2 regions of the Marinomonas sp. IMCC 4694 genome follow, and region 1 is predicted to be linked to the other one. Evidence: riboswitches for the same ligand, from Rfam matches in the RefSeq annotation. Region 1 holds a riboswitch; the other holds the start of a gene.
The links. A riboswitch is a leader RNA that binds a small molecule or an ion and turns the genes downstream of it on or off. The one in region 1 is predicted to bind thiamine pyrophosphate.

Region 1 (6,157 bases):
TGCCGATGCAAATAATTTTTCCGCCGGAGGCTAGGCTTGAAAAAATCACCTTGGCTGCATGCTCTATATAAGGTGGTAAGCTCTCGAGAGCTTGCTGCTGGGCCTCAAAGCTCTGGGCGAATTGGGTATAAATTGCTTCTTGAAAATCCATAGTGTTTAAAATACTGCTTTAAGCCATGTTAAATGGTGTCGGTCAATTTTTTTATCAAACAACACCGTGTCAAAGCGACAGGCACTGTTCACTTGATTGTTTTTTTGCAGCCATAATGCGGCACTGTTGCGAACCTTTTTTAGTTTTGATCTACCAAGGCTTTCTGCTGCATTCCCGTGGGTGTTGGTTGCGCGATAGCGTACCTCAATAAATACATAGGTGTCTTTATCTGCGAAAATCAGATCGATTTCACCGATTCGGCAAAAGAAGTTTCGTTCAACAAAACGAAGGCCTTGTTCTCGCAAGAATAGTTCAGCGGCTTGCTCGGCTTTTTCGCCATTATTTTTGGGTGTCTTCTTTTTGTTTAAAAAATAGCTGATTGTTTGCATACACCAAATTTCCTTTTCGGTATGTCATGATTTCCGGCCTCTTATGAAAAACACCGGTTTTGTCCATGGTGATAATGCCAGTATTTGCCGATATTTTAGTGCTTGGCAATAAAGTAAACAGGGTGTGTTTATTTGCCAGCAAATACGCGTCGGCTCCCAATGCTTGTAAACGACGCAATATATTAGAATTTTGATTGCTTGGTAGTTCATTAAGAGACGTATTTGTCGGGAGGAGTGCTGGGGCTTCAGTAAACAAAATGCGTTCAATATCGCTAGGGTTAATCGAATTGTCAGGCGCACTGTCGTTTAAAGTGCTGCTTGCTAGCATGGGGATTGTGTCTGCGAAATAAAAGTCCAAGAGGGGTCTAATCTGCTTTGCATCGTTTAACTTACCGACAAAATAGACATAGTCTAAGTCTCGACGAGACCGGGATACGCTGTCTACCTTTGTGTCTGTCCATGTTTCAACCAAGCTTTTGCGCCCATAGCTTTCATTGACTAACAAGAGTTTCTGAATGGCGTCTTGTCTTCCCTTAGGTGTATTTGCGTAGGATTGGTTGGACGTAATGATGACGTTTTCTGTTTCAGCAGCCACACGAAACTCATCGCTTTGTTTTAGTGCCCACGTATCTTGGGTGCTTAAAATAGCAGCGCTGTTGGCACCTTCCTGCTTCGCAAAACTAATCAGCTCATGAATTTCATCTTCTGCGGTTAAAGAGAAATGGTAAAGGTTTTTTGGGTGCTGATTAACATCCAGCTGATTAAGTGCAATAACAGGATAAGGCAAGACTACTCGGCTAATTTGTGCCACGTTATTTTTCTGTAATGGGCCAATAATGATGTCTGGCTGTCTATTATTGGCAGCGGCTAATGCTTCAATAATATTTGGGTAGTTTTCAGTATTAATAACCGTAACCTGAGGCCTTGCAGAAGTCTGGCGGTAATAAGCTGCAAAAAAGCCATCTACAATAGCCTGTGATGCGCGCTCTAATTTTCCGCTCATGGGTAAAAGCAAAACCATTTTCTGCGGGGCCATGTCTTTAACGGAGGACAATACTTGAAAGTCATGTGGTGGTGATATCGCCGCAGGGTGATTGGGATTACCCGTTTGCCACAGGCTAAACATTGTGAGTTGTTGTTCAATGGAAAGAGAAGGGTCTCTTAATATCTCACTGATCGAAAGCCAGCCGTTAAGTAAGGGTTTTTGCTGTTGAAATAGCGCTTCAAGTTCGTTTTGGGTGAGACTTTGTATAGCAAGCCAAAGTTTAGCATCGTTTTTTTGCTTTTCACTGAGCGGCAGGCTGAAGGACAAATCCATGCGCAAATTGATAACAGTTAACCAGTCATCAACGTGTTCAAAAATAGAAGCTTGTGTGAGCTTTAAGCGATTTTGGTTGTCTGAGCGTCTCGCTACCGCTAGTTTTTCTGCAGATTGCACATAATGCAACGCGTCTGCAAGATAGTTTAATTCAGACGCCGAGGCGGCGGCCAATAAATAAGCCTCAAATTGAACGCTAGACGTCTTAGGCAACACATTAGCGGTTAATGTTGTTAAGGCTTGTTGGTATTCAGCTTGTCCATAAAAAACCTGTGCATCTTTGTAGGCGTTGATAACTCGCTGTGACGCACTTGATGCTTTTAATGGATGATAAATACTGGGTAAATCTGTTCTTTCATCTTGTGCTGGATTTTTATTTTCCGCTTGAGTTACGACTCGTGGCTTTTCCATGTTTAAATTCACGGAATGACACGCGCTCAGCAGAAAAGCGCCAAGGGTTAATGATATGATGCGGTAATGAATTCGGCTCATAAGTGTATAAATGACAAATAAAAGAGGCAACATGGTACCACATAGTTCAGATGATGTGAGAGGGGCGTTGTACATAGTTGCAACGCCAATTGGTAATCTTAGTGATTTTAGCAAGAGAGCTGAGCAGACCCTCCGGGACGTGGATTACATCGCCGCAGAAGACACACGCCACACTCGACGTTTACTCAATCATTTTGGTATCGAGGCAACATTATTTTCGATCCATGACCACAATGAAAAAGACAAAGCGGACTATGTGGCGAGCCTGTTAGATGAGGGCAAAAACGTGGCCTTAGTGTCCGATGCGGGGACGCCGTTGATTTCAGACCCAGGTTATCATGTCGTGAACGCATTGCGTACAAAAGGGCATAAAGTTATGCCAATTCCAGGGGCTTGTGCCGTGATTGCTGCCTTGTGTGCATCCGGTTTGCCAACGGATCAGTTTTTCTTTGCGGGCTTTGTTCCGGCTAAATCGAAAGGCCGTTGTGATCTTTTTGAATCATGGAAAAAGCAAGCCGGAACCGTGGTGTTTTACGAGTCCACCCATCGAGTGTATGACTCTATTGCCGATGTGCAAAAAGTTTACGGCGACGACGCTCAGCTGGTGTTGGCGCGAGAAGTGACTAAGACTTTTGAGACATTTTTGTCTGGCACCGCCCAAGAAATTCTTCGCATGTTTGACGAAGATGCCAATCAAATGCGGGGTGAATTTGTTGTGATGTTGAGTTTTACCGAAGAAAGCGGTGATGAAGCAGACATCGAAGCGAAGCGTATTTTGAGTATTTTGTTAGAAGATTTGCCCGTCAAGCAAGCCGCCGCGATGGCCGCAAAACTTACCGGCGAAAAGAAAAACTCCCTCTATAAAATGGCGTTAGAGATGCAAGCCGGCTAGCAGCACACACCAAATGGAGACTAAATACTCACTATAAAAGCGGGTATTTACATTCCAATAAGACTGAGTATACTCAGAACCACTTGTCGGAGTGCCATTTGGCTGAGATCGCATTATTTAATGCGGGATCCGCAGAACCTGATCGGGTTAACACCCGCGTAGGAAACAAGAAAGTCTCTATTTTTTCTTTTCTGCATCGAATGAACTCTTGTCTTTTAACGGCTTGTGATTCGATGTTAGCAACATGCTACCCATCTTCTCTCAGCGTTATTTGCCAAGATTCATTGATTGCTTTTTTTCATCGTTTTTTGCGTTGATTAAAAACAGCACCCCAGACAAGCAATTCTCCCACTTTTTACGATAAAAAAGAGAAATGCTCATGTCGACAACAAACACGAACACTCAAAAAATCACTAAGCAAACTCGTGAAGAATCACGCCTAGCGGCGAAGTCCTTCATCGAATCGCTACAAGGCTCGCCTTTTCCAGCGTCGGAGCGTATTTATCTTGCCGGTTCTGATGATTCCATCCGAGTGCCCATGCGTAAAATCAACCTCACTGATACGCCTATCGGGTCGGATCCTCATAATCTCACCTTTGAGTCTAACGAAGCGATTTACGTTTACGATTGCTCCGGCCCATACGCCGATCCAGAAGAGACCATTGACGTTCATAAAGGCTTGTCGCCCATGCGTGCGCCTTGGATTGAGCAGCGTCAAGATACTGAGTGGCTTGCTTCTGTTTCATCCGATTTTGCGCAATCTCGTTTAACCGACTCAGCTCTTGACGCGCTGCGATTCCAAGAACTGCCTAAGGTTAGAAAAGCCCGCAAAGGTAAGTGCGTGACTCAAATGCACTATGCGAAGCAGGGCATTATCACGCCCGAAATGGAATACATTGCCCTGCGTGAAAATCAAAACATGGATGCGATCAAAAGTGAATTGTTACTTAGACAACACCCAGGACAAAGTTTTGGCGCGAATTTACAAACCCGCATTACGCCAGAATTTGTTCGCGACGAAGTGGCTCGCGGCCGTGCGATTATTCCGAATAACATTAACCACCCAGAATCTGAGCCGATGATCATCGGGCGAAACTTTTTGGTAAAAGTGAACGCAAATATCGGTAATTCTGCTGTCACGTCTTCGATCGAAGAAGAAGTGGAAAAACTGGTTTGGTCAACACGCTGGGGCGCGGACACCGTAATGGATTTGTCGACGGGAAAAAATATTCACGAAACGCGTGAGTGGATTTTGCGCAATTCCCCTGTACCGATTGGTACCGTACCGATTTATCAAGCACTGGAAAAAGTAGACGGTGTGGCTGAAGACCTAAACTGGGATGTCTTTCGCGACACCTTAATTGAGCAGGCAGAGCAGGGCGTGGATTACTTCACCATCCATGCCGGTGTTTTATTACGTTACGTCCCTATGACAGCAAAACGTCTGACCGGCATTGTGTCACGCGGTGGTTCCATCATGGCGAAATGGTGTTTGGCTCACCACACCGAGAGCTTCTTATACGAGCGATTTCGTGAGATTTGCGAATTGTGTGCCGAGTACGACGTGGCTTTATCTTTGGGGGATGGGTTGCGCCCTGGTTCCATTATGGATGCCAATGACGAAGCGCAAATGTCAGAGCTTCGTACCTTGGGTGAACTGACGAAGGTGGCTTGGGAATACGATGTGCAAGTCATGATTGAAGGTCCAGGGCATGTGCCGATGCAGTTAATTAAAGAGAACATGACAGAGCAGCTCGAGCTGTGTCACGAAGCACCGTTTTATACCCTAGGGCCTTTAACGCAGGACATTGCACCTGGCTATGATCACATTACGTCTGGCATTGGTGCTGCTCAGATTGGTTGGTACGGTTGTGCCATGTTGTGCTACGTCACGCCAAAAGAGCATCTAGGCTTACCCAACAAAGACGATGTAAAAGAAGGCTTGATTACCTACAAAATCGCCGCCCATGCAGCGGATTTGGCTAAAGGGCACCCTGGCGCACAGATTCGCGACAATGCTCTTTCAAAAGCGCGTTTTGAATTCCGTTGGGAGGATCAGTTCAATTTGTCCCTCGACCCGCACACAGCACGCGCCTATCACGATGAAACCTTGCCTCAAGCCTCTGGCAAAGTCGCGCATTTTTGTTCTATGTGTGGCCCAAAATTCTGTTCGATGAAAATCACTCAAGAAGTTCGTGATTATGCTAAGGGCTTAGAAGACGCTGAAAAAATCAACATGAGCGCGGTTGAAGAAATGGACGCTCAAAGCGGTATGCAGAAAATGTCGGCACAGTTTCGAGAGTTAGGCGGCGATGTCTATTTGACTACTGACAAGTTGAGCAATGACACATTGATCACTGACGATTCAACCAAAGATCAAGCAAACGAAAAAGTGCATTAAGTGAGAGGAAGAATGATGACCAAAAGACCTCCTGTTGTTTGGTGCGTGGGCGGGTCGGATTCGTCCGCCCACGCTGGCCTTCAAGCGGATTTACGCACGGGACAAGATGTGGGTTGTCACGTGCAAACCATTGTTACCTGCATGACCGCGCAGAACTCAAAAATCGTCCAATCGGTTGAGCCTGTTTCGTTAGCGATGTTTCATGCTCAATGGCAAACCTTGCTGGACGATGTGTCGCCCGATGCGATTAAGGTGAGCCTATTGCCTTCTTTAGAAATAGTGCAAGCTTGCTCGATGTGGTTGCAACGGATACGAGCTGAATACCCTTTGGTGTCTGTCGTTTTTGATCCTGTCATGGCCGCCAGTAGCGCGTCGGGTAATCGTTTACAGCCGCAAACGGTCGGTGCCGCATTATTGGAGAATATACTGCCGTGGGTGGATGTGATAACCCCCAATGCTATGGAATTTACTGCTTTAACGGGGTTGTCGTCAGACCAAGCTATTGCAACGATAC
Region 2 (6,157 bases), 580 kb from region 1:
ACTTTTTTACACCTTAGCTTTTCTCGCGGTGACCTATGGATTATTGCCGCGGCCGTAAGCTGGGCAATTTACTCGGTGATGATTATTAAACGGCCTAAAGGTATGTCGTTACTCGGCTTTTTTGCCTGTACCGCTTTAATTGGCACGGCTTTTCAAGCACCGCTTTTCTTTCTTTTTGGTACCAGCACCCTGTCAGAGTTTACCTTCAGTAACTGGGCCGCAATTATCTACATGGGAATTTTTGCGTCCATTGGCGCCTTTTTATGCTGGAACATTGGCATTCAGAAACTCGGGGCTCCCACCGCTGGGCATTTTATTCACTTATTACCGGTGTTTAGTATTGGCTTGTCTGTCGTGTTTTTAGAAGAGCAATTACTCAGCTTTCATTACCGTGGTATCGCGCTGATTTTTACCGGAATTTTTGTGGCAACCGTACTGAACAAGCGCCAAAAAAGAGGCTTTTAATCGGCGTAGAGATCCCTTACCTGCTGGCACCACCGAGATAACGTGAAAAATGCCCATGATCCTCGCCTGACAAAACAGACACTGGCTCATGTGCAACAATCTGCCCATGCTCAATCAAAATAACATGCCCGCCAACGAGGCTTGCCTCTTGCGGCAAATGCGACACCAGCAACGTAGTCAACCCTAATTCCAGCGTCACTTGATTGACCAAATGCAACATCTCTTCCCTTAACGACGGATCAAGGGCGCTAAAAGGCTCATCCAACAATAAAATCGGTTTTTGACGAACCAAAACACGGGCAATCGCTACGCGCTGCGCTTGGCCGCCAGACAAAGCGTGTGGAAAACGCGTTTTTTTATCCACAAGCTGAGTTTTTTCTAACGCCCACTGCACTTTCTCTTGCTGTTTGCGAGTTAACTTAAGGGACGGTGATAAGCCAATCGCGACATTTTGCCAGACGGTCAATTGCGGAAATAAATTATCACTTTGAAACAAAGTAGAAACAGGACGTTGGTAGGCAGGTAAAACCAACAATGATTCGCCTCGAAATTCCAGCCCTCCTCGCCCAGTTAAAAAACCACCCAGCAAAGACAACAGCGTACTTTTCCCCTCGCCACTCCCCCCCAACAAAGTGGTGACACCGGGAGCAATGTCCACACAGTAACGAGCGTGAAAATTATCCCAATCGTATTGCAGATCAATGTTTAACACGAGTTCCTCCACCAACAAGACGCGTCGAACCATAAAACAACAGCAAACATAGGCTAATCAACACCACAGCAACACACGCCCCTTCTTCGAGCCGATACGCGCCGATCAACTGAAATAAGTACAAAGGTAACGACACCAAACCTTGACTACCAAACAGCGCGATCACTCCCATGTCGCCCAACGACAATAACAGCGCATACCCCAAAGCTTGCGCGACACCCATGCGGATAAGTGGCCATTCCAATCGCCAACGCGCCCAAGACCGCACCCCCAAACTCACATACAAATGACGAAAGCGCTTTTCTTGCTGATACATCACCGGCATGAGAGCTCGCAAAACAAACGGCAGCGCCATCACCGCATTCACCCACACCACAATCCAATAGCTTGACGGCAACCCCCAGCCTAAATCCCGCAAAAGCAAAAATAAACCGGTCGCAATCACCAGCCCTGGCACCATCAAAATCATGTTACCAAGGTGCTCTATCTTGGTAGGCAACTTAGAAAGATAGGCTCGATCCATGCAAAACCGCGCCAATACAGCAAAGCACACCCCAAGCAACACACTAATGAAAGCCGCTGGCAAAGCGATTTTCAATGAGACGAATACCGCGTTCCATAACACCAAAGACCGCACCGTTTCTAAAAATACAGGCGAAAAAATCGGATCAAAAATCGCCAAAAAAGGCGGAATCACTAGAATAAAAGCACACAACAATGCGACAGCATCCCCCCCTTTTGCCCAATTAGAATCTCGTACAAGGTAATGGGAATCCGTCACCAAACTGGCGTCTTGTCGATTGATCGGTGCCATTCGATACACTAGCAACGCAAAAGCGCTGCAAATCAGTACTTGTAGCAGGGCTAAAAAACTGGCCTTGTTGAGGTCAAATTCAAAACGAAGCGCCTGATAAATGGCGACTTCTAAGGTGCTCGACTTAGGTCCACCCCCCAAACTCAACACCACAGCAAAACTGGAAAAGCACAGCATAAAAATCAGTACAAACGCGCCCGGCAACGTTTTTTTAATGTAATGCCATTCAATCCATCGAAACGCGGCCCAGCGCGAAAAACCTAATTGAGACGCCTGACGCCACTGCCCCGCAGGAATCAAATCATACCCTTGCAACAACAGCCGAACAGCCAAAGGCATATTAAAAAATACGTGAGCGAGTAAAATCCCGCTCAAACCGTACAAGGGAACCTCCACACCAAACAGCTGATTCAACCAACCGCGTCGGCCATACACCACCACCAGCCCCAAAATCGCCACAATCGTTGGCACCACCATAGAGACCGAAAACAGCTGCAACAATAAAGACCGACCGACAAAACGTCGGTGCATCAAACAAGATGCCACCGGAATCGCAATCAATAAACTCATGCCACTACTTAACAGCGCTTGCCACAACGAAAAACGCACCACTCGCCACAAGTACGGCTGCTGCACGTACTCATACCAAGTGGCAAAATCACTGTAACGCAAAAGAGCCGCCAAACTGGCGGCTCCTATTAATAAGAAAACGCCAACGCCCAACAGCGCAGGCGTCAGTCCTCTTATTGTGCGTAAAAAAAACACGTTCCGTGACCTTATCGGGTGGTCGCTTCAAGCCACTCATTGACCCAAAGATTACGATATTGTGCAACGTCTTTGGCAGGTAAGACTAGATTTTTGGTGGGTGCCAATGCACTGTCAAATGCCGCGGGTAAAGCTTGATCTAGCGCCACTACAGGCAGCATCCAGTTACCCGTTGCAATGGTCGATTGAAAACCTGGCTGCAAAATAAACTGCATAAAACGCGTTGCCAGTGCCGCGTTTGGTGCGTTTTTCATCATCGCGGCCACTTCTACTTGAGGGTAATGGCCTTCACTGGCTGGCGCAGCTTGGTATTTATTTTCGCCTTCCGCTACCATGTGATACGCCGGCGATGTGGTGTAACTCAATACCACATCAGCCTCGCCTTTCAGAAACAAACCATAAGCATCGGACCAGCCTTTAGTTACCGTCACCGTATGACTCGCTAAACGCTCCCAAGCCTCCGCCGCGTTATCACCATAGACGGATTTCATCCACAACAACAAACCCAAACCAGGCGTGCTAGTACGTGGATCTTGATAGATAACGCGTAAATCTTGATTATCCACGACATCTTTTAAACTGGTTGGCGGATTGAGTAACGTTTCTGTGTTGTAAATAAACGCAAAATGACCTTGATCAAATGGCAAAAAAGTCTTATCCGACCAACCACCAGGTACCGTCACAGCGGATGTATCGACGCTGTGATTGACTAACAATCCGGTCTTTTTCGCCGCTTCCATTAAGTTAAGGTCCAACCCCAACAAGATATCCGCTTGAGACGCTTGTCCTTCTAATTGCACACGGGACAAAATGCCAACCGACGAATCAAGCGCCACAAAATTCACTACACAATCACAGTCTTGTTCAAAATTGGCTTTGATTTTAGGGCCAGGGCCCCAATCGGATGAAAACGAATCGTAGGTGTATACGTTCAGCGTATCGACCGCCAGCACAATAGGCGACAAGGCGATGCCAAAAGTGACCAACGAGGCAGAAAAAAAAGGGCTAAAAGAAGTAGTCAAGGTGTCGCTCCTAGAGTAATTGAGCGGCGTACTCGGAAATAACAAGAATGGAATCAGAACACCCCAATAACAGGCGTTTTGATTTGCTATCTCGATTCCTACGCCAGCATGATCTGGATCAGGTTCGGTGGGTTAGTGGACAATCCACTTCTCAGCTTCGGTTTAAAAACACAACCAAAACACCCCATGAGATATTGAGCGCTTATTGTAAGGAGTCGGCTAACGGAAGTCTATTTCTGAACACACTCTGGCCACCGCGCCTTGGTTTTTTTGTGCAAATTGCAAAGCTGATCGGCCCAATTGGCTTCGTCGAGTCGAGTCGGCAGCCAACTCCACGATACATTGCGTCAAAGCGGCGTCGTTTTGACAACGCAACGCACCGTTCGCATGGATAAGCTGCTCGGTAATGTCTAAAAAATTGAACGTATGCGGACCCACAATAATAGTCTTACCAAGCAATGCCGGTTCAATCGGGTTATGTCCGCCTCGTTCGATCAAACTGCCACCCACAAACGCTACGTCTGACGCTTGGTAGTAGTGCATCAATTCCCCCATAGAATCACCTATCACCACGCTTGCTTGGGACCAATCCGCTGGCGAGGTCTGACTACGACGCAGCACGTCAAACGAGGCTTGTACAGCCAACGCGGCAACGGCATCAAAGCGCTCAGGATGACGCGGTACCAAAATAAGCAGCGCATCCGGGTAGGTTTGCCGCAACACCTTATGTGCACGCAGCACTGAGTCATCTTCACCCTGATGCGTACTCGCACCAATCCAAACAAACCGATTTCCTAGACTCTGGCGCCAGTTGTCTTGCCGTACTCGTTCTGGAACGGCAAGATCAAATTTAATATTTCCTACCACTTTCACCTTCTTTGCCCCAAGCGCACTAAAACGCTCTGCATCAGCTTGAGCATGAGCCAAAAAACAATCGGGCAACGCCAGTAAAGGTTTAGAAACAATGGGGATTTTTTGATAGCGCCGAAAAGAACGCTCACTTAACCGCGCGTTTACTATGTCAATTTGAATGCCTTGACGTTTTGCTAACTGTAAAAGATTTGGCCAGAGTTCCGTCTCGACAATCATTAAATGGGAACACCGCAGTTGCTTAAGCGCCCTTTTTACGGCACATCGCCAATCCATAGGTAAATATCGATGTTCTGCAAAAGGAAACGACTTGGCCACCTGCTCGGCACCCGTTGGCGTCATAGTGGTCATCAATAATCGTTTCTCAGGAAATTTTTCCCGCCACACATCAACCAAAGGACGAACAGCCAACACCTCGCCTACAGACGCACAATGGATCCACAAATCCGCTTCCACCTTGGGCCAAAAGCCCAACGCTTCTTTCGCTCGATAACTCGAATAATGGGTTTTAAACTGTCGTATTTTCCATAAAACAAACGGCGAAAAAATGACGAATAACACACGGTAAAGCCACATAACTAGGCAATCGTATCGCTGAATTGCTGATTATGCAGCAAGGCGTAGGCGCCATTTAATGCTAATAACTCATGGTGAGAACCCTGCTCGATGATCTCACCATGGTCTACCACAGCAATGATGTCGGCGTTCTCAATGGTGGACAATCGATGGGCAATGGCAATCGTGGTGCGATTCGCCATTAGACCATCCAATGCCGTTTGAATGGCGCGCTCAGATTCGGTATCCAGCGCCGATGTCGCTTCGTCTAAAATAAGAATGGGCGCATTTTTCAAAATAGCGCGAGCAATAGCGATTCTCTGACGCTGGCCGCCCGACAACAACACGCCGTTTTCGCCAACCATAGTATCCAATCCATGATCCAACTCTTGGATAAAGTCCCACGCGTTTGCGGCTTTAGCGGCGTTAACCACCTCCTCTTCATCGGCTTCTTTTAAGAATCCGTAGGCGATGTTGTCTCGAATCGTGCCGTTAAAAAGCACCACCTGCTGATTGACTAGGGCAATGTTCGAACGCAAATCCGTCAGTGTATAGTCACTAATGGACACACCGTCTATGCTGATTTGACCTTCATTGATGTTATAAAACCGTGGCAACAAGTTTGCCATGGTCGATTTACCGCTGCCAGAGCGACCGACCAAGGCCAATGTTTTGCCCGCAGGCAAAGACAAGTTGATATTTTTGAGCGCATATTTCTCGGCGCCAGTGTATTTAAATGACATGTTTCGCCACTCAATATCGCCTTTGAACATTGTCGCCGTCGTTTTACCGTCATCGACCTCTTCTTTTAAGTCGATAAAATCAAAAATACTGTACGACGCGGCAATGCCTTTTTGCAAAATGCTGTTCACCTCGGTTAACTGACGAATGGGTTTGCCCAACATACCTGCCGCGGTCAAAAATGCGATAAAATCCCCTGGCGACATATGCGAG

Region 2: linked by a shared signal. The riboswitch ahead of thiB (thiamine ABC transporter substrate binding subunit) and the one ahead of thiC (phosphomethylpyrimidine synthase ThiC) in region 1 are both predicted to bind thiamine pyrophosphate.

The regions. Positions count from the first base shown of each region.
Region 1 is NZ_VSRV01000001.1:1,962,882-1,969,038, reverse strand. It holds gene FXV75_RS08950 (SIS domain-containing protein) at 1-151, opposite strand, end outside; gene FXV75_RS08945 (YraN family protein) at 157-540, opposite strand; gene FXV75_RS08940 (penicillin-binding protein activator) at 491-2,269, opposite strand; gene rsmI (16S rRNA (cytidine(1402)-2'-O)-methyltransferase) at 2,361-3,242, shown strand; TPP riboswitch at 3,320-3,424, shown strand; gene thiC (phosphomethylpyrimidine synthase ThiC) at 3,622-5,643, shown strand; gene thiE (thiamine phosphate synthase) at 5,659-6,157, shown strand, end outside.
Region 2 is NZ_VSRV01000001.1:2,541,767-2,547,923, forward strand. It holds gene FXV75_RS11435 (DMT family transporter) at 1-465, shown strand, start outside; gene FXV75_RS11440 (ATP-binding cassette domain-containing protein) at 482-1,177, opposite strand; gene thiP (thiamine/thiamine pyrophosphate ABC transporter permease) at 1,164-2,756, opposite strand; gene thiB (thiamine ABC transporter substrate binding subunit) at 2,768-3,778, opposite strand; TPP riboswitch at 3,856-3,975, opposite strand; gene FXV75_RS11455 (3-deoxy-D-manno-octulosonic acid transferase) at 3,998-5,224, opposite strand; gene msbA (lipid A export permease/ATP-binding protein MsbA) at 5,227-6,157, opposite strand, start outside.